Regions from separate parts of the Shewanella sp. SM68 genome, predicted to be linked through region 2. Evidence: predicted binding sites of a transcription regulator. Region 2 holds the regulator's gene; each other region holds the start of a gene.

Region 1 (8,024 bases), on a different contig from region 2:
CTGAGCAATCCCTAATAAGGTATCAAATTGAGCAGTATTGGCTGTCGATGTTTTTTGCAAATCCGTTGAAGGCCAAGCTTTATAAGCGTTGGTCTCACGATTAACTTCAATCAATTGCAAACCTGATGGTGTATCAAATGGATGTACTGTGGCAAAAATCCGACCTTGTGCAGTGACGCTGACATTGCCAGGTCGTATTGGCAATTCAGCGACTGTTTCAAGACTTCCTACTGCTGGGGTGGCGTTTACAAAACTACTGGCTGTCAAAGAAAGCCATAATGCTGTTGTTAATAAGTGTTTCATATTCTATCTCCGCTTTTTCTGTTTAAGGGCTGTAGAATAGGAGTTATTATTTACAAAAAAAAGAGTATAAAGTTTAGCTCTGTTTCAATATTAATTTGATAATTAATATTTATTCAGCAGTCGTTTCACCGGTCTCGACTTGCTGCTCGTACTTGCTGAGCTTGTTGTAGAGGGTTTTAACGCTGATCCCCAGTTGTTCGGCGGTATCCGTTTTATTACCTTGAGTGGTTTCTAGTGCTTGATAAATAGCGATTCTCTCTAAATCATCTAAGCGCATGCCTTGGGGGATAACAACTTGTTCACCACCACATAAACCCACTTCATTCGTCTGAGGTAGCTGTAAATGGCTGGGTAAAATATCCTGATCGGCCAGAATATAGGCTCGCTCAATTGCATGTTTTAATTCGCGCACATTACCAGACCAAGGGTACTTAGCAATCATCTGAATACAGTCTTCAGCTAAGCTCTTATTCTGCTTTTCGGCCACGTTACGATAGGCAAGAAAATGCTGCGCAAGCCCAATAATATCCTCGCCACGTTCCCGTAAGGGCGGAACGCGAATGGGAAACTGAGCCAAACGAAAGTACAAATCTTCTCGAAATAGCCCTGCCTCTATCGCCACTATGGGATCACGGTTAGTCGCTGCCACAATACGTACGTTTGCACGTTGCACTTTGTCACCACCCACAGGACGATACTCGCTATTTTCCAACACTCTGAGTAACTTCACTTGATGATCAATCGGCATTTCGGTGACTTCATCGAGAAACAAGGTCCCGCCTTCAGCCTGTTCAAATACGCCTTTGTGATCGCGATTCGCCCCCGTAAATGCGCCTTTGACATGACCAAACAGCTCACTGTCGACCAATTCTGGGCTTAATGCACCACAGTTAATCGCAATAAAAGGCTCGTTCACCCTAGGGCTGGCAAGATGTATGGTATTAGCAACCAGTTCTTTCCCTACCCCACTTTCCCCAATAATCAGCACATTACTGCCTGTCGCAGAGACGCGACGAATTGTGCGATATAGCTTGTGCATAGGAGCTGATGAACCAACAAGCAAACCGTATTGGTCTAGCTCGCTAGCAAAAGGATGCAGTCGATTAGGCGATGATGCTAAATACTGTGCAAAATCAGCAAAAATTTCGCTGATTAGCGGCATATCGTAAGGTTTGCGAAAGTGGTAACCCGCAAAATGAGACATTAACTGATCAAGATTAGGATTTGGCTGACCATCGGAGAGAAAAATAAACTCAATATTTGACATGGCCGCATTATCCAGCAGCACAAGGTAATCTTCACGACTAAGACTGGATAACTCAATAATGGCAACATCGACGTGATTTGCCCCTAGCTGCTCTATCCAAGGCAAGTCATCGACACTGCGTAGCTTATTAAAGTCAGCAGCGCCAGCAAGTTCGATGATTGCTTGCTCGGCGCCAACATCCTGCAAGTGATAAAAAAGTGTCAGTCGAGCCATGCGTATCTACTCCCTGTATGAAAAACTACTGTATGTCAGCCATGAAATTTTAACAACAGCAACGGTAATAGTTGCCGATGTTCTAAGATGATATCTCGATGAACTGAGAATATCAGTCTAAAAATCAGCCTGTTAAAATATCATTAAAAACGAGAACAGAATATGCATGGTAGCTGAACGAAACAAAATCAGTTTACCCAATCAGTTAAACAATCTATGTCGAACACTGGCATTAGGAGGCCCATAATGAAGTCTAATGTTGTGCAACATCAGACTGATATCCGCGCCGATATCATGTTGATCGATGAAATCATCAAGCTGAATCAAGAAGGACTCACATTTTACAACCAAGCGAGGAGGTATGTCGAAGACTATAATCTTAAGCGTGTTTTTTCCGCCAAAGCTAACATCCACCAACGAATGTTAACTCGGTTTGAACAGCTGAGACGTTTGGCTGACGAGCCAATTAATGGCCTAAGTCACACCGTGCCCGTCACTTATACTCAAGCAACAGAATTGCTGCAACAGTGCCAAATTTCGCAGGCTATGACCGCCCTTGTCAATATAGAGCAGCAAGTGCTAATCCAAATAAAACAAGCAGTAAGGCAAGCGCATCAGCCACAACTTGCAAACCAACTTGCAGAGGGTGCCGCTTGGCTGCAAATGAGTTACGACGGTACGGGATCGCTCAATCACCATTAATTCTCTGTCGCTAAGTGAGCCAGATTTAACTGACTCCCTTCCACTTTTACTACAAACATAATACCGCACTGATGAGTGCGGTTTTTTATGCTCGAATGATGGCTCAGCATGCCAGAAAAAATTACATTTTGTCGGTAAAAAAGACCGACCTAAAGGAAAGTGCCAAGGTATAAAAACGCCAGATAAAACAATTAAAACATTAAAAATCATTACCTTAAAAACATTGGCACGATTGGCGCATTATCTAGCTTCGAGAAAACAACGGAGGATATGATTATGAAAACTACAACAGCATCAGTACTAGTGGCTTTACTTGTCGGTTCAATCAGTTTAAATGTGGCTGCCGCCCAAGATTGGAAAGGCGGAACCAAGGATGCGTGGATCGATGGTAAAGCAGAAACCACTTTACTGCTCAACACGAATCTCAATTCCTTCGACATCATTACAGATGTCAAAGATGGTAAAGTGACGTTAACAGGTAAAGTGGAAAGCAGTGTGGATAAAGCCCTCGCCACAGAGCTCATCAAGAGTTTAGATGGGGTGAAAGATGTCGATAACCAACTCACTGTGATGAATGAAAAAGAAGGCACCAGTGAAGTTGTTGCCACCTTAACTGACTCTAAAGTTGCCACAGTCATCAAAACGCGTTTACTGTTTTCAACTGACGTATCCGGCACCCAAATTAATGTGGATGTTGCCAATGGCATAGTCACATTGAAAGGTGAAGTTGCCAGCGATGCCGAACGTCAACTAGCACTGAAAATTGCCGAAAATACCGACGATGTGAAAAAGGTCGTTGATAAAATTAAAGTGGTTAAAAAAGTGTCTTAACTCTCGTGACAACGGCATTTTTTAAATTAAACGTATTTTAAGTAACAGCACACCGATCTAGACTCAAGGTTCGATAGTGCTTTATGAAAAAAGAATCAAAAAAACCAGCCTCAGCTGGTTTTTTTATGCCCATTTTCAGACCCAATCGAAAAGACTTACTCGCTTAAATTAAGAAGGGTGAATTCAGATGACTCGAATGATCATAAAGGAGAAGAGTTACAGAAAACTGAGCTAAAACAAAGGCGTTATTCAAGCTTCAAAGCCAAACTAAGCTTCAAAGCCAAACTGGAATGCATAAAAATGTTGGCCATTCTCAATATTGATGGTCATAGTGCCAGTTAACCCCTGCAACTCCCCCGCCCCAGAATGGGGTATCACTTCTAAGATCAGACGATTTTGTCCATCGGTCATAATGCCAAAATGTTGTAATACAAAACTGCCCTGCTTACCGCACAAATTACCAACCACTTGTTCAATGGCCACATAGCCAGCTGAGCCCTTGACTGACGTCATAGCACTGAGCATTTCCCCTTTGCTGCGCCCCTCAAGCTCACCATAAAAGGTTTTATCTAAGCCCATACGTCCTAACGTCACACCACCAATACCAGTAGCATAGGGGCTATCAGGAGTGAGCTTAACATCAAATTTCCCAGTGATTTTGCTAACTTGCATGACACTCTCCTTGTCGAAATCTTATGCTGACCTATTACCTGCTAACGCTTGCTATTGAAGCAAACATCACCCACTTACCGAAAAACAACTTAGCATAAGCCTGCGCAGATCCATAATGGCATTTACACGCTACTTATGTAGGCTAGTCTCACTCACTATCATCTCTATGGTTTTGACTATTTCAGGGCTTTCAGACATGGGTTGGTCAGACGCTCTATCGCGATAAGTCACAGCAATTTTGAATGGGGCTTCGAAAGGATAAACAGGTTCAATACTATCCACCTCGATTCGATCGCCAAGCATGACACTGCCTAAGTGTTTCAAGCTATTGTGTTTAAAATCCAGATTAAACAATCCAAGATACCAAAATACGCCTGAACCTTGAGTCGTCACAATAAAGGGCGCCACAAAGGGCATAGTTTGCATTTTAGGATCATCTTGAATCGGTGCGTCACTTTGGGTGTCCGGCTCTAGAGCGGGATCGAAATTTAACGGTGTAATGCGCAAGTAATCGAGTAATGCTCGACCTTTTATCTCACCATCTTGGTAGTCGCCCATAGCAAACTCTGTTTGCTTGATCTTAATAAAATGTGTCAGTGCAACGGACTTGCCGCCCTCAGGCAGCGTTATTTCAACAGGATTGGCGGTATTTAAGCTAAAGAGTTTAAGCATCACTTCCGATGCATTCGCCACAGGCTTTACCTCAAAAGGTGTCACAGTTTCGATCTCATTCGCCTGAGCCTGAGTTTTTTCATGCGCCATGGCTTCATCGTATTGCATCACCTGTCCATCTTCCATCACCATATAAATATCATCATTGGTCATGTTGAAACGGTAAATACCCGCAGCAAGTAAGGCTAATACCACTAAGGTTGCCGCTATGGTTAATTTTACAAACGTACTCATCTTCTCTCCCCAATCGCGCTCGTTATGCGCTACTTTTCTAACACCGATAAACTTCAAATCAATGTCGGAGCAGTATTACAGATACTGAGTTAAAGCGAAGTGGGTAAAGTGTAAAAAATGCCGCTATTTTGAATTTTGTCAGGCTAAGTTCAGCAACATGCCTTTTACTCGACCAATATGATGGGCCGAGTAAATACTCAGCCCAATACATCACTACTTTTCGTTTTTCCACAAGGCAGGGGTCTGGCTTGGTTGCCAATTGCCTTGGGAGAAATGCGCTTGCACTAAAGAATAGATTTTATCTTGATAGGACACAAACTCAGGTAGTTGATAATTATGCTGATCCTGCCAAGCAGGGGCATAGTTATCTAGCGTATCAAAACGATACCCTTGACGTTGAGCTTCTTCAACAAAACGCTTAATTTTAGGCAAGTTGATGGTTGCACCTTGTCCGCGGTGAGCATTCTCAAACAAGAAGTCGTGGGTCAAGATAACCACCTTCCCGTTATGTAAACCATCACTACAATCTAAGTTCTGCGTACGACTGTTAAGCGGATTCATCGTCGTTCCTGCGCAGGTGTTAATCACTTGATTGACTTTTGCCACCAGCTCAACCCCATCAGCCATGGATTCAGCAGGAAAGGCAACGCCCCAATCCTCTGGTCCCCAGTCTAGATCCCAGCCAAATATTTTATAGTCACTCTCGGCGAGCATGTTTTGAATTTGCACCGCAACTTGCGAACTGTTGGTCGAGGTTTCTGCGGTACAAGCAAAAGTGGGGTCCCAAGGCGGCACAGTATCGGATGTCGCACACAAGCCGTCGCCTTTGAGTTTACTGGTCACTCGCCAACCATTGGTGTAAGGCAAACGTGCCAACTTAGTCATCTTGTTATTGGGATAACTGGCGGCATTAGGAATAAGTTCAACCACTTTGGCCGTGTTCGTCACAAAATAGGTGAAATCGGTGGCCGCATCTTGATAGGATTTTACAGGCCAGAGTCCAACTTGATTACAATATGCCGCCCCAGATTGCACGCCATCAGTGCAGTTATGCAGCATATGATCGTAACTGTGGTTTGCCAGAATATGACCATCATCTAGCAAGCGTTGTAGGGCGACAGCCGCTAACGCCTCGTTTTCATCCCCTTCGCCATACATATGAAACGCATTAATAAAGAACGTCGCCTTAATATTGGCATCCTTTAACGCATCTAACAGCCCTAAGGTCGCGTCAATTGGACCATCATCAAAGGTAAGGTAAATGGTTTTATCGCTGGCGTAGGCCGCACTTAAGCCAGTACTCAAGCTCGCAACACAAAGCCCAACTGCAACGGCTATCGATTTCAGTTTCATGATTTCATCCTATAAATAATGTTTAAAGATGAATAAGTTAGTTCTCTTTACGCACTGGTTAATTCATAACCTGTAGACAGCGAGTTCACTTATCCGTTTAGCTTATCTATAGTGAGTAATCCCGCCGGCATTAGTTATACCATCCTAGCAACAAGCCATACTTTTCTACGCTAAGTCGATAAATTCTGCCTTTGCCCCAGTTATACCAATCACATTAAATATCTAATCAGTTCAGAGCCTCACAGGCATTTCAATCCAAGGCGCATTGACGCAGAAATGGTCATTCCCTTTTAAGTCAATGCAACACCGGAGTGGGATACCTGTGTGGCTCCCAAAGGGCGGGTTTCAACGCGCTTTATACTGCGTTTAAGGCTTTCGACAGAGCACCACTATGCCTTCAAGCCTTCGCCTTGTCTAAAGCGCGTTGAATTCCCGCTGAATGAACAGATATTTAATACGATTGGTATTAACGATCCCCCTTACCCAAGGCTTCAAAGACAATAGAAAAATACCAATCCTAGTGTGAAAAGTACCGCATCAACAATTCGATAACAGGTAAGTTAACTGGAGAAAAAAACAACATAAAAGCACTACAGGGATGCAATAACATGTCAGAAGGTCAACTATTTAAGAGCTCTTTGCTCGCATTATGTATCGCTAACGCCTTGTTCGGGATGAGCTCAACCGCAGTCGCGGCGGAGCAACAAGAGGCAACGGCAGAAAATATTGAGGTAATCCAAGTACGCGGCATACGTCGCTCGATTGAAGCCTCAATGAATACCAAACGCTTCGCCGACTCCACGGTCGATGCTATCACCTCGGAAGATATCGGTAAGTTTCCCGATAAAAATATCGGTGATGCGCTGCAGCGAATTTCTGGGGTGACGGTCGATAGGCAATACGGTGAAGTGAGTGGGGTCACCATTCGTGGTACAGCGCCAGAACAGAGTCGTATTTTGCTGAACGGTCAAACCGTTGCGAGCACCTCTTGGTATGATCTTGGTCCTGCCACTCGTACCTTCAACATGGAATTATTGTCAGCCGAGCAAGTCAGTGCGGTTGAAGTCCACAAAACGCCAACCGCTAGCCTTGAAGAAGGTGCGCTGGGCGGCACTGTCGATCTCAAAACCCGCAAGCCCTTAGATCTCGATGCCCACACCTATCAAGTCGCTGGCGAGCTGAGCCAAAGCAGCCTGTACGATGAAACAGACCCGAGTGGCTCATTCCTCGGAAGCTGGAAAAATGACGATGAAAAGTTCGGCATTTTAGGCGCCTATTCAGTAGAAAAAATTACCAGCGGCCGCCAAGTACTGGAATCTCTCAGTGGTTATTATGAATACTTCGCCGCTGATCCTGCACAAAACCAAGAATCAACTGTCGGGGCGTGGGGGATTGGCTCACAGGCGTTTAGGGCCGAACGTGAACGGACCAGTGCCCAAGTTACACTGCAATTTGCACCGACTGAAAAAACAGAGTTCACTTTAGATTACTTTAATTTTGAACTCGATATCCCCCACGTAAACCATAACTTCTTAACCGTTGGCGCCCGCGGTTCGGGCTCCACCAACGTAGTAAATAACGCCCAAGGCGGCACAGCATCGGCAACAATTCTGCCAGCGTATGCGTCGATTATTTATAACCCTGTGGTACGCCACGCGGTTAATATGAAGTCTGACGTACTCAACTTAACCGGAAAATACGTCGGGGACAGTTTCACCCTTAGCGGCGTCATTGGCCAATCGACCTCAGATGGCGGCACCCAAGGCGGCTCATCTTC
Region 2 (8,024 bases):
TCAGTCGATGACATAGATTAAGACGGCTAAGGTAAGGTTAAGGCCAGCGCCAGCGCAATGACCGCTAGTGTAATCGCCTGTGGCTTGTATCGTCGAGCGACAAATGTTTTGCCATGTGTGAATGGCAAGTTTTTTAAACTAGACATGAAGTGAAACTAACGATGAAGTGCTTAGTGTGAAGTGAAACTAACAGGCTTCGTCAAACTTAGCGTCGATTAAGGCACAAATGGCATCGAGAGCCGGCTCTGCATCTGGGCCTTCGGCGATAAGCTTAATGGTTTTACCCATGCCAGTTTCAAGCATCAGCAAGCCAAGCACACTGGCGGCCGATGCTTGTTTATCGCCTTGGATTAAGGTGATGGTCGCATCAAACTCGGAAGCCAGTACCACCAACTTAGTGGCGGCACGGGCATGTAAACCGAGCTTATTACAGATAGTTATCTGACGTTCAAGCTTTGGCATTGTTGAGCTCTCGATGACGGGCATACACTTTATGTTTACCGTTACTAAAGCGTTTTGCCAATTGCTCTGCGACGTAAACCGATCTGTGCTGTCCACCTGTGCAGCCAATGGCTACCGTTAAATAACTGCGATTGTTACGCTCGAGGTGTGGCAGCCAAGTCTCCAGTAAATTTTCGATTTGCCAGATGAACTTATTGACCAGTGGTTGGCGATTTAAGAACTCAGCTACGGGTTCATCTAAGCCAGTCAATGGCCGCAGCGCCAACTCCCAGTGGGGATTGGGCAGGAAGCGCACATCGAACATAAAGTCGGCTTCGGTGGGCATTCCGTGCTTAAAGCCAAAGGACTCGAAGTTGATCACGAGTTCTTTATCGACACTACCAAGGAGAATTTGTCTGACTTGGTCACTTAAATCATAGATATTCAAATTCGACGTATCTATGTAGTGATCGACCAGTTTTGACATAGGCTCGAGCAGTTTTCCCTCCAGCTTTATCGCTTCTTGCAAAGAGACTCGGCTCTTCGACAAAGGATGCAAACGGCGGGTTTCGCTGTAACGCTTAAGCAGAATTTTATCGCTGGAGTTAAGGAAGAAGCTCGTTAACTCAGTATCTGGAGGTAGGCTAGCGAGTTGTTTCACTAAGACCTTATCCTGCTCAGGCATGTTACGCACGTCGACACTGATGGCGACGAGATCGTTACTGCCTTTGAGTTGCTCAAGCAAACTGCCAATCAATGGCAAGGGAAGGTTATCGACACAATAATAGCCGAGATCTTCGAGTACCCTAAGGGCGACAGATTTGCCTGAGCCTGAGCGGCCCGACACTATGACCAGTTTCATCCAGTGATTACCTGATAGAGTTCCGTTTCATCATGCGTCTTGCGTAATTGCTTTAATATTTGCTTGTCGCTCAGCTTTTCGGCCATGCAAGACAAGGTACTTAAGTGCTGCTGACATTGGTCTGCAGGCACCAGTAGTGCAAATAAAATATCAACAGGTTGCTTATCGATAGCATCAAATGCTATCGGCTCTTCACACTTAATTAGTATGGCAATGGGCTGATCTATATCGGCTAGTCGACCATGTGGAATGGCGATGCCGTTACCTATACCTGTGCTCCCCATCTTTTCGCGCGCCACTAGGCTTTCGAATATCTCTTGAGATGAGAGGGTCGGGTACTGGGCAGCGACTAAGTCGCTGATGAGTTCCAGTACCTTTTTCTTGCTGCCCGGAGTGGCGCAGGTAGTGCACTCCGGCCGCAGTATGGTACAAAGTTCCATTATTAGTGTTTTGTTAACTTCTCTTTGTGTTTAATAACCTGACGGTCAAGCTTGTCAATCAGGGCGTCTATAGCGGCATACATGTCAGCATGCTCTGAAGTAGCAAAAACTTCACCACCTATGAGGTTTATTCTCGCTTCAGCAATCTGTTGCATTTTCTCAACATTGAGCACAACGTGCACATTATTGATCTGTTCGAAATGGCGTTCAAGTTTTGAAAACTTTTCTTCTACATATGCACGTAACGATTCGGTAATTTCGACATGGTGTCCACTTAGGTTTATTTGCATAGAAACGTCCTCCGATATCCACTGTAGGTTATAAACTTTTACGCTGATTAGAAGGTGGAATAAGCATAGCCTCTCGGTACTTCGCAATGGTTCTGCGGGCTACGTTGATCCCTTGTTCTGCCAGAAGTTGTGCCATCTTACTATCGCTTAATGGTTTTTTCTGGTTTTCCGCTGCAACCAGTTTCTTTATAAAGGCTCTGATTGCTGTGGATGAGCACTCACCACCATCGTCAGTACCGACGTGGCTAGAGAAGAAGTATTTTAGTTCAAAAAGTCCCTTAGGGGTATGCATGTATTTTTGAGTTGTGACCCGTGAGATGGTGGACTCATGCATTTCTACCGCTTCGGCAATATCGTTAAGCACCATAGGCTTCATGGCTTCTTCACCATACTCAAAGAAACCTTGCTGATATTGCACTATGCAATTAGCAACTTTAAGCAAAGTATCGTTACGGCTTTCTAAGCTCTTAATAAACCATTTAGCCTCTTGCAGATGGCCGCGAATAAATTGGCTATCGGCTTGGTTTTTGGTACTGCGTGCCATAGAAGCATAATGTTGATTTACATTGATTTTTGGCATGCAGTCAGGATTAAGCTCAACGACCCAGCGGCCATTTTTCTTCGACACAGACACATCTGGGATAACGTATTCGTCATTATTGGGCGTGATCAACAAACCTGGGCGAGGATTGAGGGTTTGGATAAGTGCTATACCATCCCTTAATTCATCTTCTTTTAATTTAGTCTTACGCATCAATAACCTAAAATCACGGGCGGCGATCAGATCTAAATGATCTTTGATCAGCATACGGGCGTTTTCTAGGTTGGGAGTATCAGCGGCGAAATGCGACAGTTGGATCAGCAGGCATTCACTTAAATCGCGGGCGGCAACGCCTATGGGATCAAAATGCTGAATACGCTTGAGTACGGCTTCGACTTCGTCAAGCTCAACTTCAGGATTGCCCATGGCTTCGAGAATTTCTTCAGTGCTTTGGGTGAGATAGCCCTGATCGTCGATGGCATCAATAATGGCGGTGGCAATGGCTAAATCGGTTTCAGAAAACGGCGTGAGGTTTTTTTGCCATTCTAAGTGTTCGTACAAACCTTCACTGGTCTCGCCTTGGAAGGGCATATCGTCTTCACGACTGCCGCCGGGGCCTGAGTTTGGGGAGGCGGTAAACACTTCATCCCATGTGGTGTCCATGGGGAGCTCATCGGGTATGGATTCTTTGGTTAGCGACTCTGCCGTGTCTATGGTGGAGCTGTCTTTTTCTGGTGGCAGAGTGCTAGATTCACTGAAATCCGTATCGGATAGCGTTTGGTTTACAGGGGTTTTAGTGGCGTCGAATTGATCCTCTTCCAGCTCGAGAAGGGGATTAGAATCTAATGCTTGCTGGATCTCTTGCTGCAGTTCTAATGACGACAGTTGCAACAGACGTATGGCCTGTTGTAATTGTGGCGTCATGGTTAACTGTTGACCCAGTTTGAGCTGGAGTGACGCTTTCATGTTACCGCTGATCCCTACGTTATTATTGTTGGATAAGGTCGCTTAATATTATCTTGAGTGAAGCCTAATGGCGGTATAAATTGTCTCCATAGGCTTCGCTCGATTAACTATAGCCTGAATTGTTCACCTAAGTACACAGCCCTAACTTGCTGATTGTCTAAGATCTCTGCTGGAGTTCCTTCGGCAATCAGGTTTCCGTGACTCACAATATAAGCATGTTCACATACATCTAATGTCTCGCGGACATTATGGTCTGTGATCAGTACGCCAAGGCCGCGACTTTTGAGTTGTTCGATAATCTTCTTGATGTCGATAACCGAAATAGGATCGACGCCGGCAAACGGTTCATCGAGCAAAATGAACTTAGGATTAGCGGCTAAAGCCCGCGCAATTTCGACGCGACGACGTTCGCCACCCGACAATGACATGCCTTGGCTGTCACGGATGTGGGTGATATGAAACTCTTCGAGCAGATGTTCTAGTTCTTCTTCTCGTTCTTCGTTTTTAAGTTCTTTACGAGTTTGCAGTACGGCCATGATGTTGTCATGAACAGTTAGCTTACGAAAGATACTGGCTTCCTGCGGTAAGTAACCTATGCCTTTGCGGGCACGCAGATGCATAGGATCTGCGGTTAAATCATCATCGTCGATAAAGATATGTCCCTTATCGCTCTTCACTAGCCCGACAACCATGTAAAAGGTCGTGGTTTTACCTGCACCGTTTGGACCGAGTAGGCCAACGACTTGACCGGTTTTTACCGTCAGACTGACGTCTTTAACCACTTGGCGACTCTTGTAACTTTTCGCCAGATTTTGTGCTCTTAAGGTGATTTGGGTCATTTAGAGTCCTGCTTTTTCACAGGTTTATCCGCTGGAGCATCTGATTTAGCATCATCTTGATAGTTTTCTGGCTGAATAATAGTGATCACGCGATCGTCACCACTGCCAGTACTCTCGGCCATCAATTTCTGTTGAATCATGTTATAGCGGATTAAATTGCCTGTAACTTGGCTACCCGCTTGATCTAATGACGCCATACCTTTCAGTGTTAAGGTGCGGCTTGCCATATCGTAACGAATTTCTTTCGCGCTTGCCGATGCTGGGCGGCCATCGTCTAATATTTGGCTATACGTAGCAGGGTTGCCTGTGGCGACCAAAGTTTTGCTATTTTCACCTTCAGCGGAAAATGCACGCAGTTCATTTGCTTGGATTTTTATTGAGCCTTGGGTAACTTCCACCGGACCAAAGAAGATGATCTGGTTGTTTTTGATATCCGCAGTTTGGCTCACAGCTTTAATTTTGACTTCTTGCTTTAAGTCGCCGACTTTCGCGAAAGCACTCATGCTCATAATTAGCATTAGGCTGGCAAGTAATACGTTATTTTGCTTCATATGTTCCTACTACCTGACTGGTCAATTGCACTTCTTGCGCGTTGAGGTCGGCATAAAGGCCTTGGCCTTGAATATTAAAATCTTTCCCTGTGACGTAAATGGTACGGTCAGAGGTCATTATCATAGTGTTGAGATCGAGTTCCAGATAACTGGTGGACAAGGTCTGAATCGGTTCTTCTGGGCTAATGGCATCGATAATAACATTATTTTCTAATACAACCTTGCCAGTTTCCTTGTTTAGCTTGCCCTGATCTGCCCTGAGTTGCCATTGTGCTTTACCTTGGTCTGGATAAACAAGATAAACAGGTTGAGTAAAGAAAGTTTGATTCGTTGAATCATAATGTTCCATGTGTTTCGCCGTCACACGGCTATTCACTAGTCCTTGCTCATTGAACTCAACACTGCGCAGATCTTCAACGATGAAATCTGGGGTATTTTGATCTTTTACTCTGTTATCGGAATCACCGCTGTGTTTGTTCTGGACCTGCCAGTAAAGCGCTAGTGCAGTTCCAAAAAAAGCGATAATCGCGAGTGTCACACGACTCATATACTCATTCCATGGGCCGAAGTGAATTTATTTTGACTTAGGAGTAACAGATCTGTGAGTTCACGCAGTGCACCGTGGCCACCATTGAGCGTAGTCACAAAATGGGCGTGTTGGCGTACATAGGGGTGGCCGTCAGCAACACTGACCGCTAAACCGACGACATTCATCACGGGGAGATCGACAATATCATCACCGATATAAGCCACTTCTTCTGGGGTGACACCATAAAGTGCGAGCAATGCTTCATAGGGCTCGAACTTATTGTCTACGCCTTGGTAAATATGGGTAACACCAAGGGCTGTCATACGGTTTTCAACGATTTTGGATTGACGTCCTGTGATCACGGCGAGGTTGAAACCGCTGGTGAGGAGTGAGCGCACGCCATAACCGTCACGGGTATGGAAGGCTTTGAGCTCTTCGCCGCTATTACTCAAGTAAATACGGCCGTCGGAAAACACCCCATCGACGTCACAGATTAACAGTTTAATCTTTTGCGCGCGTTGCCACACATCATCACTGATTGGGCCGTAAAATCCTTGCTGTGGCATTAAATGACTCCTGCTTTAACCATGTCTAGCATGTTAAGAGCGCCGATAGGATGGCGGTCTTTATCAATAACAATTAATCCGTTGATGTTTTTTGAGTCCATCACTTGCAGCGCTTGGGCGGCCAATACATTATCCGTGATCGTGACGCAGTTACGGGTCATCACATCGGCAATGGGCGTCGTGCGTAAATTCACTTCGGCATCGATAACGCGGCGTAAATCACCGTCGGTGAAGATACCAACCAGCTTGCGCTGATCATCGATAATCGCCGTCATGCCTAGGCCTTTCTTGGAGATTTCGTACAGGGCTTCTGTGATACAAATATCGTGGTTGACGAGCGGTAAGTCATCACCGCTGTGCATCACATCACAGACTTTTAACAGCAACTTACGTCCTAAAGCACCGCCGGGATGGGACATAGCAAAATCATCACGGGTAAAGCCTTTCGCTTGCAGCAGCGCAATGGCGATGGCATCGCCCATCACTAAGGTCGCTGTGGTACTTGAGGTTGGGGCAAGTCCAAGTGGGCAAGCCTCTTCTGGGACTTCAATACATAAATGCACTTTAGATAATCGCGCCATATTCGATTCGGGTTTACCCGTTACCGCAATAACAGGCACGCCCATACGTTGGATGACCGGCATTAAGGTGAGGATTTCACTCGACTCACCAGAATTTGAAATCGCTAAAATCACATCGTTATCGGCCAATACACCCAGATCGCCGTGGCTGGCTTCACCCGGATGCACAAAAAATGCTGGCGTTCCTGTGCTGGCGAGGGTGGCAGAAATCTTATTGCCGATATGGCCCGATTTGCCCATTCCCATGACAATCACTTTGCCAGTGCAGTTGAGGATCAACTCGCAAGCCTCTGCAAATTCAGCCGAATCAACATATTGATAAAGATTGTCTAGGGCTGACTTTTCAATGTCGATAACTTTACAACCCCATTGGCGCAGTTGTGATTTGTCTACCATGTCTATCTCTCTTTTTGCATTGTCTTTGTCGCCCCATTGATGGGATTGGAATAGCACAATTTGGTACGCGATAAAGATGATATGTAATAGGCTTTCTGCCAAGTATTAGTTTGTTTTCAGACAATTTAGCTTATGTCTTGCTGTGGTTAATTACCGAAAACAGCAAAACAATTGCGGCAGGCTAGAGCGATTGATCCGACTCGTCAAGTTCAGCTGCGTTAGCTATTCACGCACAATAACGTGTTTAGCGGCAGAAGGTCTTGAGCAATATCATCGTCTTTGTCGTTTATTTCAATGGATTTATCCCATATCGCAGCGGGTATTACCCTATGGGATGCCTCTATTGCGCAATTGCGTATCGACTCTCCCCGATAAAAGTGGGCGAAGAGTGAGCTAAGTGCGAACGAATTAGCCAATACTGCCAATTCTGCAACTAGGTTGAAAACATTAAGTAACATTTTACCTGTGCAGAGTGAAAACTTAGGGCGCATTTTCGCTGTAAATGAGGCAAATTGAAAGTATCGCAGGGCGATAGTGTCGATTCGGTTGTAGGTTAAAGCGCAATTACGTACAATTTGCGGCTCTTCGATTGGTCAGTCTAGGAAGACTAGGATCACCTCATTTGCAAATGTCGGAATCAAGCATGACTCAAGAACAAACGCCGTTGGTTGAGATCCGTAATTTGGGGTTTAGCCGCGGTCAGCGTGTGATATATGAAGATATTAGCCTGTCCATTCCAAGGGGCAAGGTGACGGCGATCATGGGGCCGAGCGGCATAGGCAAAACGACCCTGTTGAAATTGATTGGCGGCCAATTAACGCCTGACCATGGACAAGTGTTATTCGACGGTCACGATATCCATGGCGTGAGTCGCAATGAATTATTTAGTCTGCGTAAGCGGATGAGCATGCTGTTTCAAAGTGGCGCGCTGTTTACCGACATTAATGTGTTCGATAACGTGGCGTTTGCACTGCGTGAACATTCTGGACTGCCTGAAGACATTATTCGCACTATCGTGCTGA
Region 3 (8,024 bases), on a different contig from region 2:
TGATTAATCCCCTCTCAACGCTTTCTTCATGCCACTAAACTTACTATCTAAAAAACCTAGCGACATTTGATATTCAAGTGCATTTTGCATGAATGCCGATTGTTCCTGTTGGATATCAACAGTATTACCATCACCGGTATCGGGTTGATTCGGCACACGGAACTTAACAAATTGCCCAGTCAACTCCGCAAGCCCAAAATGCTTATCTGGCTCTTGCATTTCAAGACTATTTCGCTGCTGCTGTTGGCCTCGAGCGGCCTGCATTGCCGCAGAAAAATCAACATCGCGGGCTTTGTAATGTGGCGTATCTGCGTTAGCGATATTGCTTGAAATGACTTCAGCCCGCTGCGCTCTAATACCGAGAGTGTATTGATGCACACCCAGTGCATTATCAAAATTGATCGCCATAAAATTGCCTCCTCGTGTTCTCACGAAAATAAAGCAATTCATGTGCCAACATCAGGAAAATTTTGAGAATAACAACAAGGATGAGCAAGTGATGGGTAAAAAATTACCGACAATTGTCGGTAATTTTCTTTAGAGCGGCTGAGTTAAGTCTTTTTCTGGTAATAAATGCCAGGGTTACAACGAACCATATCAAACTCGTCCGTTAAACCAGCGATAGATTCTGATGCACCGAGAAATAAAATCCCTTTGGGATTGAGAGCGGCAGCGAATTGCCGCAAAATTTTTGCCTTTGCCTCTGGTGCAAAATAAATAAGCACATTGCGGCAAAAGATAATGTCGAACTTGCCAAGCAGACTATAACTCTCAAGCAAATTATGCGCTCTAAAGTTCACCAACCGCTTCACATTATCCTTTAACTTCATATTGCCAGAAGGTAATGCATCAAAAAACTGACGCTTACGTTCTTCAGATAAACCACGCGCTAATGCCAAACTATCGTACTCGGCATTTTTACAGCGTTCCAACATGGAAGGAGATAAATCCGTTGCTTGAATCGAAGCACTACCAGCCAAGGCACCAGGCTTCTTCTGTTGATACTCAAGAATAGTCATAGCCAATGAGTATGGCTCTTGGCCTGACGAGCAAGCCGCAGACCAAATTTTAAGCGGACGCCCCAGACGACTGTATTCTGGTAGTAGGACATTATTCAACAACTCAAATGGATAACGATCACGGAACCAAAGGGTTTCATTGGTCGTCATAGCATCGATCACTTCAGCTCTGAGCGCACGCTCAGTAGGCTTCATCGAATGCTTAACCACATCAGATAAGGATGGCAGGTTATATTTGCCCATCAAAGGAGCAAGACGACTGCGCACAAGATATTGCTTATTTTCACCCAGTACGATGCCGCTGTGTTGCTCTAAGAACAACCTAAATTGATTATATTCAGCCTCAGCGAGTGATTTATTTGGCACATTCACATCCTAAATCCTATAGCAAGCACCAAAATCAGTGCGAAACCATCATGTTATAAAGTCGAGATTATAGCGTAAAGCGTATCTAGGTACTAACCTACAGCAATTACAAACTTAAATGCTTATTCACAGCAGCGGCCAGTTCGTCAGGATTAAACTTAGCGATAAAGTCATTAGCCCCCACTTTTTGAACCATTGCCTGATTGAATACACCACTTAACGAAGTATGCAGTACCACTTTAATATGCTTAAGCTTAGGATCATCTCGGATTTCAGCGGTCAGGGTGTAGCCATCCATTTCAGGCATCTCAATATCAGAGATGATGAGGGGGATCTCATCGGCCACATTATCCATCTCTTTGGCGATTTCTTTAAGCTTGTCTAATGCTTCGCGACCATCTTTTGCGGTATCAATTTGTAAATTCAATGACTCAAGTGAACGAATAATTTGCTTACGCGCCACGGCAGAATCATCAATAACCATAATATGGTAATGCTGAGTTCTGTCGAGGGTCAGTTTTTCATTGGCTTCTTCACTGATAGCCGTTTTAACCGGTGAAATCTCATCTAAGATTTTTTCCACATCGAGAATTTCAACTAATTCACCTTCAATTTCAGTCACAGCTGTCAGATAAGAATAACGACCAGCACCTTGCGGCGGAGGCATAATCGCTTCCCAATTCATGTTGATGATCCGCTCAACAGAACTGACCAAGAAGCCTTGAACACTGCGGTTATATTCAGAAATAATGATGAAACAGTTTTCAGTGCTCGCTAAAGGTTTTCCCCCTGTTGCCGCACTCAAATCAATCACTGAAATGGTTGTTCCACGAATATGAGCAACACCCTTCACATAAGGATTAAGTTTAGGCAAAGTGGTCAGTGGTGGACACTGCAGTACTTCTTTCACCTTAAACACGTTAATCCCAAACCGTTGACGACCGTTTAATTTAAAAAGCAGTAATTCTAAACGGTTTTGTCCAACGAGCTGGGTTCGTTTGTTGACTGAATCAAGAATACTCGACATAACTCTGCCTTGTTGTTCTGTTTATGTTCGGCCCTATAACTCAGTTGAGTATAGGCATATTAATTGCTTACGTCTTATCTATCGATAAACATAGTCGAAACTGAGTCAATCTTCTGACAGTGATGCAAATTATTATTACAGTGGTCAGCTTCGAACTTAATAAAAGTATAGGTGCATTCTGGCGTTACAAGCTAGTCTCTTCATTATGAAAGTAAATTTAGTCTGTTTTTTTAGTCTTTTCACCCTCTTCATGCCCGCTTTTGCGAGTGCAGAGCCTATTGTCCCCACCGTATCGGCAATCTCAGAATTAGCTAAAGCGCTTATTTCAGAAAAAATATCCGTTCCAGAAAATGCCAAAGTAAATATTTCGCCACAGATGGTTGACGCAAGAATGCTGCCGTCACAATGTTCGTCTCCAATGAAAGTTGAACTGGCTAGCGATAGGGAAATTAGCCGTAATAACACCTTAAAAGTCAGCTGCGATACACAAGACTTAGCTTACCCTTGGCAAATCTATATCTCGGTTCGGGTGGATATCTTATTCCCCGTTGTTGTCTCAACCGAAATCTTAGCACCAGGCGAACTCATCTCTCCTAGTCAAGTAGAAGTCCGTTACATTGAACAAAATAGCTTGAGAGGTGCCGAATTCGATGACCCGAGTAAATTGGCTGGCGTGCGAGTAAAACGACGAGTAGCAAAAGATAATCCCATATTAAGTAACAACTTATGCTTCGTTTGTAAAAATGATTCGGTATCTATCTACGTTCGTTCTGGCTCATTCGAGCTCAAAACAGTAGGCGAAGCCCTACAAGATGGCAATAAAGGTGATCGGATCAGAGTCAAAAATAGCAGTTCAAACAAAGAACTAGATGCTATAGTCACAGGCATTGGCGAAGTTGAAGTAAGAATGTAAAATAATCTAAAGCTTTTTTGTAAGCTGCCGATACCCCAGTTAAGAAATCCCGTACACACGACGCTGGAGCCTAAAATGGCAATTGATATTAGCAAACTCAACACTGCAACGACTGCGCAAGTTCGTTCAGGTGCAACGAAAACGAGCAGCGATCAATCTGCTCAAGTTGCTACAAAATCGACAACACCACAAAGAAGCGACTCTGTGGTCATTACGGCCCAGGCACAACAACTTCAAGGAGCTCAGACTAAAATGGCTAGCCTTCCTGAAGTTGATCAAAAGAAAGTAGCAGAAATCAAACAAGCTATTGCCGAAGGTCGCTATAAAATTGACCCAGAAAAGTTGGCTGCCAATATTGCAAGTTTTGAAGCCGAACTTAATGACTTAAATAAAGAGTAACTATGACTGAAATAGCTAAACTGGTAGATCTACAACACGCCCATTTGGCTGTTCTTAAGCAAATCATACTCAAGGAAAAAGGCGCTTTGGTTGACCAAAACGCCGATTTACTGCTTTCCCTTGCTAACGAAAAATCGCAATGTCTGAAAGAACTAAAGACTAATGATGATATTCTGGCAAAACACAGTGATAAATCGCTACTCACTCAGCAAGTCGAACTCGTGCATAAAATGGCCGAGATCAAAGACGCATTGACTGAATGCAAAGAATTAAACGAACAAAATGCCAGTTTAATTGAGATGAATTTAGCGAGTTTAAATCGCTTTGCTCAAGCTTTACAAGCCAGTAGAAACGCCTCCAGCCTCACCTATAACGATAAAGGCAAGACCTCGACTATCTCAAGTTTAGGCAATGATTTAAAGGCCTAACAAGCGCATCACTCCCACTTAGCATTCCCTTTTCTAAGCTCTGATTAGATCTTAATGTCTTGTACAAAAAGAAAAGCCGCGTTAATACGCGGCTCAATACATGCTGTTGAACATACATTCAATAACGCTAGAAATACGTCACTTCCTTCACTCGTTGTGGACGGTTCTGTTGTTGATAAAGCGCCCAAACCTGTGAAAAATCAAGTTCTAACTCAGTCACATAATGCTCGCCTGCTGGATAACTCTTAACGACTCGTGCGCCGCGGATCACGCCAGAAACTGACGCTTTGACATTATCGTCCGTCAACATCCAATCACTAACACTGCTGTTTGCCGTTATTTTCTGCCCATAAACTTGTTCCGCTAATTCACGATAAGCCACAATTTTTGATGCCTGCATAGCCATCAACACTCTTTGTGATTGCTCTTTAGCCGGTTGAGTCGCTAAGGGCGCATATCCTATAGCCGTTAACTTAGGAAAACTCGGCGGCGGCACATCTTCCCATTGCACATATCTATCTTTAGCAGCGCAGCCAGTTAGCATTAGCCCCGTGATAAGTAATAAAAGGTAGTGTTTCATTTTCCATCTCCTAAGACACGTACTTCATTCATGCCCGGACTCGCCTGACGATATAAGATGCCATTTTGTGACACAATTTGCTCCGAAGGCTGCATGTAGTTTGCCAACTCTTTTTGAGTCACAAAAGTTTGAGATGCCGATACCACGCGATTGTTACTAATGTTCACAATCCGAGTATTGATCGCCATACCATTGGTTACTACGCTCATAGTCGAAACGACAAGATGCTCAACAGGAAGATCTTTCGACAATTTTTGCCAATCTCGCGTCAAAATAAAATCCCCGTCAGATGTGACTCTCAAGCCATCAGCTAAGTTTAAATCCACCACATTAAACTGAAAGCTATGGAGCGACGTCATTAATCCTTGCTGTAACTGTTGCGCTAACGCATTAGTGCCATTCAAATCGCCCACTAATACTGGTGTTGCAACTACGATAGGTTGATCAGCACGCAAAGCATCATTTTGCTTAACGAGCTCAGTCACTATTCGCTGTGCTAAATGGTTGATCACTGCCGTTGGCGGCAACCCATTGCCATCCACTAAACTCGGTTTGGGCGGCGTAACAGGTTTAGCTACACATCCACCTAACATTATCAATGTTAAGGGAATAATCACACGCTTTAGCATTGGATTTACCTCATCTATGGGTGCATTGGCAGTCAAGTGACTCACTTTCTAAGCTTCAAATTTTTAATGAGTAACAAAAACCAGCAATCTTCGGACCAATATTAACCTCAGTCCGACAATATTCTTCTATTACCCAGTATATCGACTGTAACAATGGAAACTTTATCAAAAGTTCTCATACTCAGGCACGAAATTTGCTTTATTGCCATATTAGGTTAAGAGTCAGAAAACTGGCTCGATTGGTAATATCGCCATTAGCTTAGCGATAAGGATTGAATTGATGCACATACCAGGTTCAGCTTCGCTCATCATTTTGAGCCTTTTACTACTTTCTTTGCCCACCAGAGCCGAATGGATAGAAGCCAGCGGAGAAGCAACTATTATCAATGGTAATACAGCTCAAGCAAGGGAAGAAGCAATTAATCAAGCTGTTAGCTATGCGACATTAAGCACAGGTATTCAAATATCCAGCGAGCAACAAACCTCTAATGGTAACCTCACACAAAATAACTTTGCGATAAATCGCAACGCCCAAGCCATAAACATCCAACTCGTAAGTGAACAAATTCAGGGAAATAAAATATATGTATCCCTACGCCTCGATCTAAATGATGATCCAACACAACAGTGTCCTAATGGCCAATTAAAGGCCGCTATTTTAATACCTCAAACACAAATAAAAGATCGTTCTCAGCTTAGATATGGACAACTTTCAGGCTTTGAAGAGGTCATTTCAGAGGCGTTAGGGAACACTATAGAAGATTACTCTTCAACTGGCTTTAGTCACATCCATGCTAACGAGCGACTCGATATTGAACAAGACCTAGTGGATATTCGCGGTTATCGACTCCCAAGCTGGCTCAGTGAAATTACCGACAGCCAATATATTCTTCAACCGCAGATCATTGATATATCGATAGAGCCTGTACAACCCACCTTCTTAGGATTTTGGGATGAAGCTCCGCTAAGGCAATTTCAATTCAAACTCAGCCTCTATCATGGGATCAGTGGCGAAGAGGTCTGGAGCAAAAGCTACAGCACATCGGCCCCATGGGAATTTGAAGAACAGGCTATCATTGCTCCCAACAGTAATAGATTCTGGCGTTCCTCCTATGGAAAAAGTATTACTCAATTAATATTGCAAGCTACCCGAGATTTAGACAGCACACTTAATTGCAGGCCATTACTTGGCCAAGTCGTTAGCCGACAAGCAGACAGGATTATATTAAATCTAGGCCGTAAACATGGCATTCGTGTCGGTGATAAATTCCAAGTAGTATTACAACAAAACTTACCCGATAGACTCAATGAAATGCGCGCCGTCGCGACCAAAAGTCGTGCAACGGTAAAAATTGAGCAAGTAAGCGAAGAAAGCGCTACCGCAGTACTTGTAGACCAAAATGCCGCCTACAATGTGCAGATAAACGACATAGCGCTTAAGATTTAAGCAACTAAATCATAAGCCTTTTAATCAAAGATAAAACCAGTATAATCACTGTCGTCTCTTCATAGCTCAACAGGATAGAGCAGCCGCCTCCTAAGCGGCCGATCGGGGTTCGAGTCCCTGTGGAGAGACCAACAGCCTATATAAATCAATCAGTTACAAGCAAGTTTTCGTTTTATCCTACTCATATCCTACTTTATATCTTTATATCTTTTTTTTCTTCCTAAATTGAAAATAAATACTTGATTTTGTTAAAGCATTATGTTATTTGACTTTTTTATGGTTTTTTGTTATATTACTTTAAATCAAATGTCAATTTGATTATAAAAAAACAAACAAAAAAATAAGGGGTTATGATGGAAATGATGTTATTAACGAACGAAGAAGCCGCAACTTTTTTAAAAATTTCACCGAGAACGCTTACCAATTGGCGATCAGCCAGAAACGCGAGAATCCCATTTTCGAAAGTTGGTCGAGGTGTAAGATACAATCAGCAAGATCTAGTTGATTTTGTCAATTCGAACACCAAACAAATCTCATAGTCATTCAATAAAAAAGAGTCAAAAATATGAACTTTTACATTGAACAATAAAAAGCCGCTGAATAGCGGCTTTTCAGTCTATATTAAAAATCAGTATCAGTAAAAATTTAAGACTCACTAGACTTCTACATTCGCTCTATAGCATCTGAATTCATTTCATCGACAAGAACAACTGCATCATTGATTTTTTTGTTTTCCGTCTCCTTTTTCTTTTTCTTTTTATTTATAATTTTAACTTTATCAATATCATTGATTTTTTCAAACTCGAAACCACTAATATGATTTAAAGATACAAGCTGCTCAAGAGCAATTTTTAACTTTCTCTTTTTTTCTCTATTTTCCATTTTTGAATGACCCAAACGCTCTAAAAACTTATATAAATCGACATAGAAACAGCTCTGTCTTTTGAATTTTTTAGTCTGAAGATAAAGATATACAGCTTTTGCGTACTGCGTTTTTATTTTGTAATACACAGTCAAATCGATCAATTCTTCAGAAAAATCAGCAGTAGCTATTGCGCCTAATTTCCTGCTCAATTCAATTTTAATCTCTTTAGATTCAGTATCATAAAAAGTGCTTTGAAAAAGTGGAAATGACAATCTAGTTGTATATTTATCCACATCATCACATCCGTCTTTATAAAAGAATAATTCAACATGACAAAATTCTAATCGCTTT
Region 4 (8,024 bases), on a different contig from region 2:
AATCTTTGGTGATGCGGCGGCAATGCCTTTAGGGTCTTTCATGACCACTTCAATGCCATTTGAAGCACCTGCTGTCGGGCGAATGGCAAAACGATCGCCAGACGCCATAGCGCCCGCTTTTATATCAATTGAAAATCCAGATCCACCCGATAAAGTCGAGCCAGTTAACGTCAGTGGCGTAATTGCCCCCGTTTTCGAATCTCTCAGCTCATAAGTTGCAGGCGCGGTAAATGACAGTTCGTAGGCACCACCTGTTAATAAACTGGTGTCATCTATGGTGACGCCTAACGTTGCATTACCTGTATTACCAGAAAAACCTGCTGCACGGCCCAAAGACATCATAGGATCGTTGATATCTTTGAAGATATTGGCACCAACTTGCCCATTGAGGTCAATACCTTGTGCTTGCATTTTATTGAAGTTATCAGCCACGCCCAAGGCTAATTGATCGAGCTCATGACCCGCGGGAATTAACGTTTGATCACGATAATCAAAAATGGCCCCTAACTGACCGCCAAGTTTACTCGGATCAACAGTGACACTTTGCGAACCAATACTTGAAGTCAATTGGAGCTCATTTGGAAATGGATCACCCGCTTGGATTCCCATCGTCATAGCAATTTCACCAGAAACCAACATCACTGAGCCACCAAGCATTACGCTCTTAGCACCATTTTCTAATGGAATAACATTCACTTGAGCGTACTGGCTTAACTCTTGAACAAGTGCATCTTGCTTATCAAGCAACTGCGCATCCTGATTCGGCGACTTCATTAACTCTAGGTTTAAATTTGCCAGTTCTGTACTGATCTCATTGATACGCTTAGTCATACCAGTGATCTGGTCATTGGTCTGATTAAGCTGGCCATTCAAATACGACTGCATCTGATTAAGACTGCTAGCAACTTGCTGTGCGTTTGTTAGGGTCGAACTCCGAATACCCAAATCTGCAGGCAAATCAGCCACACTATTCAGCCCCGAAAACAGGTCATTCAAGCTTTGTGGCACAACTTTACCTACCTGTGAAAACAGCTGATCTAACTCACTCAATTTACCGTAGCTGGCTTCGGCGGCGCTTAACGTTGTTTGGCCAATGCGTAATTCTCTTGCAGCATAGTCATTGTAGATACGCTTAACGTCATTAACGTAAGTTCCTGTGCCATAAAAGCTACTACCAAAACGCTGCGATTCAAGAGTCGACTGGGTTGCCACTTGTCTGTGGTAACCAGCGGTATTGGCGTTAGCTATGTTATTACTGGTAACACCCAGTTGCGACTGGGAGGCAAGCACCCCAGTTCGCGCTATATTCAGTAGATCAACGGCCATTAGTTGACACTCCTATGAACAAACAGGGTTGTAAGATTCATCATTTGTCTTCTCCTGGCAGAATTGATTTCAGTTCTTCACTGATCGACTGCATCACTTTAATCACTTTTTCAGCGTATCGAGGATCAGTGGCATAACCCGCATCCTGCAAAGCTCGGATGAATTGGGTAGGGGAAGCGGCCACTTTTTTCGCATCTTGATAACGTTCACCTTCGGCAATGAAGGACACAAAATCGTTAAAGCTATGCTCGAAATCACTGTAAACTCGGAAGTCAGCTTTTTGCTGAACAGCAACACCGTGCTCAAATTCTAAGGTACTGACGTTAGCCTTATCGCCTAACCAACGACGATCAGCTTTAATGTTGAATAGGTTATGACTCGGCGCACCGTTATTGCCGCGGACGATTTTTTGTCCCCAGCCAGTTTCCAGTGCTGATTGCGCCAATAATACTTCTGGTTGGGTACCTAATGTTTTTGCGGCTTTTTCAGCATGTGGATATAAGGTCGCTAAAAATTCTTCTCGACTACCAAACCTGACAATCTTTTGGGTTTCCCTAAATGCTACCGTCGGCAAAACTTGGCCGCTAATCACAGGTTCTACCACTGAAAGTGATTGTTCACTCCAGCTCGGCTTAGGCGTATCGATAGCCAGTGAACGATTAGGCGCATCAATGTCCATTGATGAATTGGCATCTTCAGCTCTATCCGGTTCAAATACAGGCCGAGCGATAGCAGCCGGCACACCATGATTTACAACTGTGGGTTCAACCACAGGAGCGGCTGAACTCTGCATAGGCACATTAAGCGCTTTATCGTCATGGAGCATTTTCATGCCACCATCGTCACGCAATACCGATGCAGGCGTGAAATGACTTGTTTCGGGAGAGAGTTGCTGCACCATCATATCGGCAAGGCCCAATACACCTTTGTCAGATAAATCGACCGATAACTGCTGATCGCGCATCTGCTCGTAAAACTGAGTGTATTGGCTATTGAGTGGACTATCAGACTGAAAAACCGCATTGGCATCGCGCATACTTTTCATCAGCATTTGCACGAAAATACCTTCAAATTGTTGGGCAACCTTTTTCAAGGCGCCCTTCTCATCTTTCTGAGCCTGGGCGCGGAGTGAATCTAGCCCGCCCAGGTCAAGAAAATGTGATGAACTTGAAAGCTTTTCCATGATTTTCCCGACAGAAATTAGATGATGATAAGTTCACCATGCAAAGCTCCTGCCACTTTTAATGCTTCAAGTATTGCTAACACATCTGAAGGGGCTGCACCGACTAAGTTAACCGCTCTAACCAGCTCATCCAGCGTAGTGCCTGGATTAAACATAAACATACGGCGGTCACTTTCTGTCGCTGTAATCGTACTATTACTCGTGACGGTTGTTTGACCATTTGCCAACGCGTTAGGCTGCGAAACCTGTGTCGCCTCCGCGATAGTTACAGTCATGCCGCCATGGGTAATCGCCGCAGGGAGTAAGCGTACGTTTTGCCCAACCACTATGGTTCCAGTACGTGAATTAACGATCACTTTGGCAGATTCCTCTGCGGGAACAACATCAAGGTTTTCAAGCGTTGCTAAAAAGGAGACCCGTTGTGATACATCACGTGGAGCAGTTACCTGAACAGACGTCGCATCTAAAGGACGCGCCATATCAGGACCTAATAGATCATTGATCGCATCGGCCATTCGCTGCGCAGTAGAGAAATCCGAACGACGTAGGTTAAACGTCAAATAATCGCCAGTTGAAAATGGGGTAGCTACACTACGCTCAACAATTGCGCCATTCGGTATACGACCTACAGTTGGCGTATTTTGAATCACCTTTGAACCATCTAAACCATCGGCACTAAAACCACTCACCACTAAACTACCTTGGGCGATCGCATACACATTACCGTCTACCCCTTTCAAAAAGGTCTGTAATAAGGTGCCACCGCGTAAGCTTTTGGCTTCGCCTAAGCTAGATACCGTCACGTCAAGATCTTGACCAGGTTTGATAAAGGCAGGCATATCCGCGTGTACGGCTACCACTGCAACGTTTTTAATTTTCGGTTTGACGTTGTCAGGAAGATTAATCCCAAAGTTTTTGAGCATAGTCATAAAGGTCTGCTCGGTATAACTGGTTTTTTCCCCCGTTCCCGGTAAACCGACCACTAAGCCATAACCAATCAACTGGTTACTACGCACACCTTGCACATTGGCAATATCTTTAATTCGTTCAGCCTGACTAGGTAGAGAAAACACTAGCATGGCAACGGCTAACACCAGTTTATATTTCATGATACGACTCCTTAGAAGGGCCACCAGTCGCTCATAAAGAACTGGCTTAACCAGCCCACTTTTTGAGCATCTGCGAAAGTGCCTGTGCCACTGTATTGGATACGGGCATTAGCCATTCGCGTTGAATCGACAGTGTTATCGGGTTTAATGTCCTGCGAGCGAACGAGACCAGTGACACGAATAAACTCATCACCATTATTGATTGAAATCCATTTTTCACCACGGATCACTAAGCTGCCGTTGTTTAGCACTTGCATCACGTTTGCCGAGATGCTGCCATCTAGACTATTGCTCTGATCCGCATCCGATTCACGCTTAGTGTTCATGCTATCTTTGTAACGCAAATCAATTGGCACTCCGCCAATGGACACATTACTACCACCTGCAAAGATGGGATCTAAGCTCATGTCTGAACCTTTTTTGATCTGATTGCCTGCACTCTTCTTAGCTTGAGTCGATTCCTTCAATACGATAGTGATAATGTCACCGACTTTGTGGGCGCGTATATCCGAATACAAGCTAGATGCTTGGCTGTCTTGATAAATAGAGCCAGTTGCGGCAATTTTTGTCGGCGGTGCCTCTGGGTATACCGGCGCGTAAAAGGGATCATCCGCAAGGGGTTTCTTTTGCGTCGAGCTACAAGCTGCAAGCAATAACGCGACGGCCAACACAAGATATCTAGCCATGATGTTTGCCTCTATAAATTCTGAGTCACATAAGACAGCATCTGATCTACCGCTGAAATCACTTTTGAGTTCATCTCGTAAATGCGCTGACTTTCGATAAGGTTCACCAGTTCCTCGGTCACGTTCACGTTAGAGGTTTCTAAGGCGCCTTGACGAATAGCACCCATACCATCTAACGAAGCGGTACCTTGAATGGGCGTGCCGCTCGCACCAGTTTCCGTATATAAGTTTTGTCCCATAGGATCTAGACCCGATGGATTAATAAAATCCGTCATAGTCAACTGACCCACGACTTGGTTCTCAGCGGTACCCGGCGTTTTTACTGAAACTTCACCCTCCGCTGAAACGGTAATACTGGTCGCATTATCAGGAATAGTGATCGCGGGTTGTAGCAAATAGCCAGAACCTGGCGTCACAATCTGACCCGTATCGTCTAAGGTAAACTGACCATTTCGAGTATAAGCAGTGGTTCCATCAGGGAGCTGGATTTCAAAAAATCCAGGACCTTCAATCATGAGATCCAGTGAGTTATCCGTCGTCAGCATGTTACCCTGAGTAAACATTTTTTGAGTGGCGACGACTTTCGTACCCGCACCTATGTTTAATCCGTTGGGTAGCTTAGTGTTAGATGCACTAACACCACCCGCTTGGTTAACTGTTTGATAGAGTAAATCTTCAAATACTGCGCGGCTTTTTTTGTAGCCCACAGTGCTAGCGTTTGCTACGTTGTTTGAAATCACTGAAATATCAGTTTGCTGTGCGTCTAAGCCAGTTTTACTAATCCATAACGCCGGATGCATAATCTATCTCCTAACTAATACGCATTAATGAAGATGAAGCGCGATCATTCTCTTCCGCGGTTTTCATCATCTTGACTTGCAATTCAAACTGGCGCTGAAGATCAATCAAAGACACCATTTCATCAACAGGGTTAACGTTACTGCCCTCTACGGCACCACTTTCAACTGCGACGAAAGGGTCAGCTGGTGCTGGTTCGCCTGACATTTGTCGAAATAATCCATCTTCACCACGCATCATCTGCGCATTGCCGGGATTAACTAACTTCAATCTCGCCACTTCTTCTATCACTTCAGCAGTCGCCCCTTGAGGGCGAACAGACACTATGCCATCCTGTGAAATTGACACTTTATCAATAGGTAATGGCAGCACTATCGGGCCAGCATCCCCCATCACGGGATTGCCTCTGTCGTTATATAACATGCCCGTCGCATCGAAACTGAGACTACCGGAACGGGTATAAGCTTCACTGCCATCTTTCGCCTGAACGGCAAACCAGCCATCGCCTTTAATGGCAACATCGAGATCCCGTCCAGTGGTTTTAATCGGACCAGAGCGAAAATTAGCTGACGGAGATTCTGTCATCGCAAACACCCTTGAAGGTAACCCTTCACCGAAGGCTTGCATCGATCTGGCCTGCGCCATATCTGATTTAAAACCATCGGTATTAGCATTGGCTAAGTTGTTCGCACGGAGTGCCAGCTCATTCATATTTTGCTTAGCGCCACTCATGGCGACATAAAGGAATTTGTCCACAGACTGCTCCGTCAAATTTTCTACATGACGATATCAAAGCAAGCATCGTGCCAATAAAAATTAATTTTAATTTACTGATAAATTTGAAGAATAAGGAAATGAAGTGAGTTGACAGCAGGATAAAGGCTAAGTGTTGCCACTGGCGGCAACACTTAGTTAAATAAAGTAATGATTAGCGGATTTGTAATACGGTTTGTTGCAGCGTGTTATTCACTTCAAGGGTACGGGAGTTCGCTTGGAAGTTACGCTGCGCCGAAATTAAATCGACCAGTTCAGTCGTTAAATCGATGTTCGATTGCTCTAACGCAGATGAACTGATGCTACCAAAAGTTCCACTATTTGCCTCACCCGCTAACGCAGGACCTGAAGCTAAACTGGCTTTCCACGACGTATTACCCACTTGCGTTAAACCTTGTTCGTTAGCAAAACGAACTAAAGCAACCCGTGCTAAAGGCACGGTTGAACCATTAGAATAACTCGCGGTCACTAAACCATCTTCGCCTATTTCAACGTTAGTTAAGCGACCTACAGTCGTACCATCTTGCGTCAACTCAGTTGCACCAAAAGGAGCAGCATATTGCGTTGGGGCATTAAACTTCACAGTCAACTCTTGAGTACCATCGGCACCTGGCCCTAAAACACCCGCACCACTGACGCCCAAAGCCTCAGTCTTGACTATAGCAGGATCGCTACCTGTGTAGACACCAACAGAATTGAACTTGAGTACAGAGCCTTTCCAACCACCAGCAGTTTGAGCTGTGCCCGTTGCATCAGGTGTACCATCGCCGGTGATATCTGTTTGATAAGTACCAGCAGGACCGGCTAGATCGACTTGCTTTCCATCAACAGCATAGTAAGCCACCCAATTGTTCTCACCATTGTACGAACCGTCTTTGGGCTTAACAAAATAAGTGGTCATAATATGTGGCTCACCGAGTGAGTCATAAATTGTCATTGAAGTAACGTTATTGTAGGTTTTTGCATCTAGAGGATCGAATGCCGCGGGGTCGAGTGCACTTTCCTTAGCATTTAAGTTCATTTGTAAAGTAACATTCTCAGTCTTTACAGGGCTACCTGCAGTGTCTGGTATTTGTACCGGCTTAGCCGTCGTTAAACTCACTGATGTTGAGTTCCCATCTTTATCCACTGGGAAAGTTTGCAAATAATTACCCGCAGAATCAACCATGTAATTATTTTTATCGACCTTAAATGCTCCAGCACGGGTAAACGAGTGGTCTAATGTACCCAGTTCAGAGGCAGTAACGAAAAAGCCACCACCTTTAATCGCCATATCAAGGGAGTTATTCGTCAACTGTAAGCTACCTTGATGGAATTGCTGTGCCACTTGACTCGTAGCAACACCACCACCGACAGCAGTTTTAGCATTTGAAAAAATAGAATTAGCGTAAACATCCGCAAATTCAGCACGGGACTCTTTAAAGCCAATGGTGTTCGCATTAGCAATGTTATTCGCCGTAGTGTTTAAATCTTTCTGCGCGGCAGAAATGCCACTCAATGCAATGTTAAACGACATAATTCACCTCTACACTTGACTCAATTCATTTATGAGCAACTTACGCCCAATTCGGATACTGCAAAAATTCTTTTATGCAAACTTAGGTTTCAGACACAGCTAACACATCGGTTAACTTGATGCCCATACCGCCTCTCAAGTTAAGAATCGCGCCAGTACTGGCCGTACCGAGAGAAACGCTGGTCACATGAGCATAGGTCGAGACTGGCAATTCTTGGGATTTCCCATCCACTAAACCACTCGCCTTGATCGTATAGTTACCTGCGGTTACAGGGTTTCCATCTTTATCGAGGCCATCCCAGTTAACATCGACATTTCCCCCCTTACTGCCATCAACTTTAAAGGTGGTCACAACTTGGCCTTTCTCATCCTCAACACGTACAGTAACTTCAGGAATTTTAGCTGGCGTGCTAATCACACCTTTTATTGTTGGGCTTTCAGCTGAAATGTTACCTGTATCAGTTGGGATCAATACCTTGCGACCAACAAGTCCTGATGCCTGTAATGCTTGGCTTGATGTCATAACACCGTTTAAATTAACGATTTCCTTATTCAACTTAGTAATACCATCAACCGTCGAGAATGATGCCATCTGCGCAATCATTTGGTCGTTGTCGACGGGCTTAAAGGGA

What was found. Region 2 encodes sigma-54, which starts transcription at its own class of promoters, with help from an activator protein. Its sites were predicted from a motif close to GTTGGCACGNNNNTNGNNT; they were not measured.
Region 1: a site for sigma-54 is predicted at 2,708-2,726, ahead of L5M40_RS05810 (BON domain-containing protein). Genes of this name have one in related genera too.
Region 3: a site for sigma-54 is predicted at 2,463-2,481, ahead of flgA (flagellar basal body P-ring formation chaperone FlgA). Genes of this name have one in related genera too.
Region 4: a site for sigma-54 is predicted at 5,895-5,913, ahead of flgF (flagellar basal-body rod protein FlgF). Genes of this name have one in related genera too.

What each region holds. Positions count from the first base shown of each region.
Region 1 covers NZ_JAKKRU010000003.1:36,296-44,319, reverse strand. Annotated here, with positions in the region: gene L5M40_RS05825 (major royal jelly family protein) at 1-303, opposite strand, end outside; gene L5M40_RS05820 (sigma-54 interaction domain-containing protein) at 413-1,783, opposite strand; gene L5M40_RS05815 (glutamyl-tRNA reductase) at 2,030-2,485, shown strand; gene L5M40_RS05810 (BON domain-containing protein) at 2,762-3,316, shown strand; gene L5M40_RS05805 (DUF3224 domain-containing protein) at 3,584-3,988, opposite strand; gene L5M40_RS05800 (hypothetical protein) at 4,118-4,894, opposite strand; gene L5M40_RS05795 (polysaccharide deacetylase family protein) at 5,108-6,247, opposite strand; gene L5M40_RS05790 (hypothetical protein) at 6,572-6,751, shown strand; gene L5M40_RS05785 (TonB-dependent receptor) at 6,856-8,024, shown strand, end outside.
Region 2 covers NZ_JAKKRU010000005.1:255,353-263,376, forward strand. Annotated here, with positions in the region: gene L5M40_RS10870 (HPr family phosphocarrier protein) at 187-462, opposite strand; gene rapZ (RNase adapter RapZ) at 449-1,303, opposite strand; gene ptsN (PTS IIA-like nitrogen regulatory protein PtsN) at 1,300-1,743, opposite strand; gene hpf (ribosome hibernation promoting factor) at 1,746-2,033, opposite strand; gene L5M40_RS10890 (RNA polymerase factor sigma-54) at 2,062-3,540, opposite strand; gene lptB (LPS export ABC transporter ATP-binding protein) at 3,648-4,379, opposite strand; gene lptA (lipopolysaccharide transport periplasmic protein LptA) at 4,376-4,930, opposite strand; gene lptC (LPS export ABC transporter periplasmic protein LptC) at 4,917-5,477, opposite strand; gene kdsC (3-deoxy-manno-octulosonate-8-phosphatase KdsC) at 5,474-6,025, opposite strand; gene L5M40_RS10915 (KpsF/GutQ family sugar-phosphate isomerase) at 6,025-7,002, opposite strand; gene mlaF (phospholipid ABC transporter ATP-binding protein MlaF) at 7,646-8,024, shown strand, end outside.
Region 3 covers NZ_JAKKRU010000008.1:155,110-163,133, forward strand. Annotated here, with positions in the region: gene flgC (flagellar basal body rod protein FlgC) at 1-1, opposite strand, end outside; gene flgB (flagellar basal body rod protein FlgB) at 4-408, opposite strand; gene L5M40_RS14270 (CheR family methyltransferase) at 552-1,391, opposite strand; gene L5M40_RS14275 (chemotaxis protein CheV) at 1,492-2,412, opposite strand; gene flgA (flagellar basal body P-ring formation chaperone FlgA) at 2,618-3,325, shown strand; gene flgM (flagellar biosynthesis anti-sigma factor FlgM) at 3,401-3,724, shown strand; gene L5M40_RS14290 (flagella synthesis protein FlgN) at 3,727-4,152, shown strand; gene L5M40_RS14295 (LPP20 family lipoprotein) at 4,280-4,732, opposite strand; gene L5M40_RS14300 (FlgO family outer membrane protein) at 4,729-5,361, opposite strand; gene L5M40_RS14305 (flagellar assembly protein FlgT) at 5,642-6,808, shown strand; tRNA gene L5M40_RS14310 (tRNA-Arg) at 6,864-6,939, shown strand; gene L5M40_RS22620 (helix-turn-helix domain-containing protein) at 7,171-7,347, shown strand; gene L5M40_RS14315 (hypothetical protein) at 7,472-8,024, opposite strand, start outside.
Region 4 covers NZ_JAKKRU010000008.1:146,425-154,448, forward strand. Annotated here, with positions in the region: gene flgK (flagellar hook-associated protein FlgK) at 1-1,326, opposite strand, end outside; gene flgJ (flagellar assembly peptidoglycan hydrolase FlgJ) at 1,367-2,509, opposite strand; gene L5M40_RS14230 (flagellar basal body P-ring protein FlgI) at 2,527-3,618, opposite strand; gene flgH (flagellar basal body L-ring protein FlgH) at 3,630-4,304, opposite strand; gene flgG (flagellar basal-body rod protein FlgG) at 4,316-5,104, opposite strand; gene flgF (flagellar basal-body rod protein FlgF) at 5,115-5,858, opposite strand; gene flgE (flagellar hook protein FlgE) at 6,031-7,392, opposite strand; gene flgD (flagellar hook assembly protein FlgD) at 7,475-8,024, opposite strand, start outside.